2 regions of the Microbulbifer thermotolerans genome follow, and region 2 is predicted to be linked to the other one. Evidence: predicted binding sites of a transcription regulator. Region 2 holds the regulator's gene; the other holds the start of a gene.
The links. The regulator PhoB, encoded in region 2, activates phosphate uptake and scavenging genes when phosphate is short. The targets are predictions, from matches to a motif close to TGTCATAAANNTGTAACA.

Region 1: a site for PhoB is predicted at 1,421-1,438, ahead of ppk1 (polyphosphate kinase 1). Genes of this name have one in related genera too.

Annotation. Positions count from the first base shown of each region.
Region 1 covers NZ_CP014864.1:3,093,948-3,096,148, forward strand. Annotated here, with positions in the region: gene ppk1 (polyphosphate kinase 1) at 1-1,328, opposite strand, end outside; gene A3224_RS12870 (Ppx/GppA phosphatase family protein) at 1,448-2,201, shown strand, end outside.
Region 2 covers NZ_CP014864.1:3,842,744-3,844,944, reverse strand. Annotated here, with positions in the region: gene phoR (phosphate regulon sensor histidine kinase PhoR) at 1-664, opposite strand, end outside; gene phoB (phosphate regulon transcriptional regulator PhoB) at 753-1,457, opposite strand; gene ubiA (4-hydroxybenzoate octaprenyltransferase) at 1,569-2,201, opposite strand, start outside.

The sequences.
Region 1 (2,201 bases), 750 kb from region 2:
TCCCCGCCGTCCTCCTTGCGCACAATGGAAATCAGCTTGCAATGCACCTTGAGGCCGGGAACACCGAAAATGACCTGTACCCCGGCCTCGCGCAACTCGTTGGACCAGTGAATATTGGCCAGCTCGTCGAAGCGCGCCTGCAGTTCCACTACCGCGATGACCTTTTTGTTGTTACGCGCCGCGTTGATCAACGCCCCAACCACGCGGGAATTTTTCGCCACCCGGTAGAGGTTGATACGGATTTCCTTCACCTGTGGATCGATGGCCGCGGAGACCAGAAAATTCGTGATGGCCCGGAAGTCGTGGTAGGGATAGTAGTAGAGCTGGTCGTGTCCCCGTAACAAATTGAACACGCTCTCTTTTTCCGGCAGCGTGGCCAGTGGATTGAGCGCCTTGTAGCTGTGGCGCGCCGAATCGGCCGGAAAGCCCATAAAGTCTTTGGAATTGTGGTAGCGCCCGCCCGGAGTAAAGCTGTCATAGCGCCCCATTTTCAGTTTTTTCTTCACCAGGTTCAGCAACACTTCCGGCATCTTCGCGTCATAGGCGAGGCGCACCGGCTCCGCCTGCTTGCGTTTTTTAAGGGACTTTGCCACCCGATCGAGAATATTTTGTGTGACGTGCTCCCCTAGCTCCAACTCCGCATCGCGGCTGATTTTAAACATATAGGCCTCGGCCCGCCGGATCGGCAACACATAGCGGAATACCTCCAGCAAACAGGCGCGGATAATATTATCGAGCACGATATAAACTTTTTCTTTCCTGCCCTTGCGCGGTGGAATCACCACGAAACGCGGCAGCGTATCCGTGGGAATTTCAAGCGCCGCGAAACGCTCAGAGCCGTCTTCCAGCAACAAATAAATCGCGAAGTAAATGCTGGTCTCGTTGAGCAGCGGCATGGTGTTCCGGTCGTCGATAAAAAACGGTTCCAGTTCCGGCAACACCTCGCGGTGAAAGTAAGCCTCCACGAAGGCGCGCTGTTTTTCACACAATTGGTTCTCATTGACCAAATGAATATTGTGCTTATCGAGATCCGACAGCACGTTCAAGTAGGCAGTGTGATAACGGCGCTGCAGGCGCAATACCTTTTCATTAATATCCGCCAATAGCTCTGCAAACCGCTCTTTATTTTCCCCTTTGGTAAAAGCGGCCAGGCGGCGCACATCCGCCACCCGCACGCGGTAGAATTCGTCCAAATTATTGGAAAAGATGCCCAGGAAACGCACCCGCTCGATAATGGGGACACTTTTATCCTCCACTTCCTGGAGCACTCTCTCATTGAAGGAAAGCCAACTTAGCTCTTTCGGGTACAGAGGCGTATCATTGAACATGCGTGCTTCTTAATCTACACAAGGAATAGCGGTGATGGGACTGCGACTCCGAACCGGGTCCCGAAAAATAGTAGAGCAGTTTGCTACATTCAGATGACATTTTTTTGACAGAGAACCGCATGGTACCCGACACCGAACGCTACGCCGCCCTCGACCTGGGCTCCAACAGCTTCCATTTGTTGCTGGCGGAATTCCGCGACCAGCGCATGGTGCGCTTGCACACGGACAAAGCCATGGTCCGGCTGGCGGAGGGACTGGACGAAAAGCGCAATCTGGACACGGCCGTGGCCGAACGAGCCCTGGACGCACTGCATCGATTCCGTCCGGTACTGGCGGAACTGCCCGCGGACCACATCCGCGTTGTGGGCACCAACACCCTGCGCGCCGCCGCCAACGCCGACGGCTTCCTCGAGTCCGCCGAATCCATCCTGGGCGCGCCAATCGAAATTATCAGCGGTATAGAAGAGGCCAGACTGATTTACAGTGGCGTTATGGCCGCCGCCGACGGCCCCCCGAGGCTGCGCTGCGTAGTGGATATCGGCGGCGGTTCCACCGAATTGGTGCGCGGTTACGAAACGCCGCAACAACTGCAAAGCCTCTATATGGGCTGCGTGTCTTTCAGCAAGCGCTTCTTTGCCGACGGCATCGTCTCCAGTAACACCGTCAACCATTTTAACCGCGCCCACCGCGCCGCTCGGGCGGAACTACAAGAGCTCCAACACTTAGCGGAAGGGGCTCAAGTGATCGGCAGCTCCGGGACCATCAAGGCGGTGGCGAGGGTTCTCTATGGCGGCGAGCTTGCGGAGATCAAGCGCGAGGATATCGACAAGCTGGCGGCAAAAGTGGCCGACGCCAAGCACATTGCCGACCTGG
Region 2 (2,201 bases):
CGGTCAGGGGAGTGCGCAGTTCGTGGGATACATTGGCGACAAAGTCGCGGCGCATCTGCTCCAGTTTGTGCAGGCGCGTGATGTCGCGGACGATCACCAGTGCTTCGTCCTGGCCATAGTGGGTGACTTCGAGCTGTAGAATGCGTGTATCGTCACCCGGTGCGGGCATTGTCAGTGGTTCGTGCGCGCCCTCGGTGCCCTGCTGCAGATAGTTGACGAAGCCGGGGTCGCGCACGAAATTCACCAGCGGCTGGCCTGCGTCGCCGGGTTGCAGGCCCAACAGGTCACCCGCAGCCGGATTCCACCAGGCCAAGTTGCCGTCATCCTCCAGTGCCACTATCCCCTCTCGCAATGCGCTGGTGCTGTCCTGTACCCGACGCAGCATGGCGTGCAGCTTTTGCTTCTCGCGCCGGTGGCGGCGTTGTATGCGGTAGAAGTCGTCGGAGATTTCGCCCCAGATGCCAAACGCGGTAGGTGCCGGACCGCGGCGGCCGTTGATCAGCCAGCGGTAGAAACGCCGGTATTGCCACAATACCCAGCTGAGATAGACCGCCAGTCCCAGGGTGATGGATAACAGCCATTGTCCGCTGGCAACGCCGAAGATGGTGCAGCCGAGGGCGATGGTGATAAAGCGTGAAAACTCGCCAATACTGCGATCCAGCATAGAAGTGCCGTTATGTCTGGCGGCCGCGGTGCGGCAATCTGGCCACCGGCGCCGCGCCTGGTTGGGGGGTGCGGGTTTGCGCGGAATCTTACACTTTTTCCGCGGTTTGCACAGAAAAGCGGTAACCGGTGCCGCGCACCGTTTGTATGTAGCGGTCGTGACCGTCCAGGGCCAGGGCCTTGCGCAGTCGGCGGATGTGCACATCGACGGTGCGTTCCTCAACGTACACATTGCCGCCCCAGACGTGATCCAGCAATTGAGTGCGGGTGTAAGCGCGTTCCTGATGAGAAAGGAAAAAGGTCAGCAGGCGGAACTCGGTGGGGCCCATGTCCACCGCTTGGCCGTTGATGGTGACTCTGTGACTGATAGGGTCTAACACCAGACCACCGGCGGTTAGCGGCTCTTCTGGCTCTGTGGGGCCGGCGCGACGCAGAACTGCCTTCAGGCGCGCGACCAGTTCCCGTGGTGAGAAGGGTTTGGTGATGTAGTCGTCGGCGCCGGTTTCAAGGCCTTTGACCTTATGGTCCTCTTCGCCCTTGGCGGTGAGCATAATGATCGGCAGTGCCGCGGTGAGCTCGTCGCGTTTGAGGCGGCGCGCCAGTTCAACGCCGGAGACATCCGGCAGCATCCAATCCAGAAGAATTAGGTCGGGCTTCTCGTCGATGACCAGCGCGTGTGCTTCCTGGACGTTCTCCGCTTCGATGACTCGGTAGTCCGCCATCTCCAGCGCCACCCGCAGCATATCGCGTACGGCGGCTTCGTCGTCGACTATCAGGATCTTCTTGCTTTGCATCTGCCTGTCGCGCCCGCTTTTGAATCTGTTTTTTCCATTGATAGCCGAGGATTTAACGGCATTTTGGTTACAAATATATGACGGGTCCGCAACCGCGTTGGTGGTTAGACGCTAAACCAGAAGGAAATGGACGAAAATTCCGGCAAATATCGCGCCGCCAACCCAGTTGTTGTTGAGGAAGGCGCGGAAGCAGGCTTCCCTTTCGCGGTCGCGCACCAGCCACTGCTGATAGATGGAGAGCATCGCGGCGATCGCCAGCCCGAGGTAATAGGCAGTGCCCAGTTCGAAGCGCCCGCCAACCAGCAGTAGGGCAAAGAGCGACAGGCACTGCAGGGCAGCGGTCATCACCCTGTCCAGGTCACCGAAGAGTACAGCGGTGGATTTGACTCCGATCTTGAGGTCATCGTCGCGGTCCACCATGGCGTAGAAGGTGTCGTAAGCGACGGTCCACAGCACATTGGCTGTGAATATCAGCCAGGCTGCGGTCGGCAGTTCTCCGCGAACGGCGGTAAAGGCCATGGGAATCCCCATGCTGAAGGCGGCGCCCAGCACCACTTGCGGTAAGTGTGTGTAACGTTTTGCGAAGGGGTAGCCGAAAGCCAGCGCCAGTGCCGCCAGGGACAACAATATGGTTGGTCGGTTGGTGGTGAGTACCAGGGCGAAGGCGGTCAGGCTGAGCGCGGCAAAGAGTCCCAGAGCGCCGCGCGGGGATACACGCCCCTCCGCCAACGGCCGCCCGGCGGT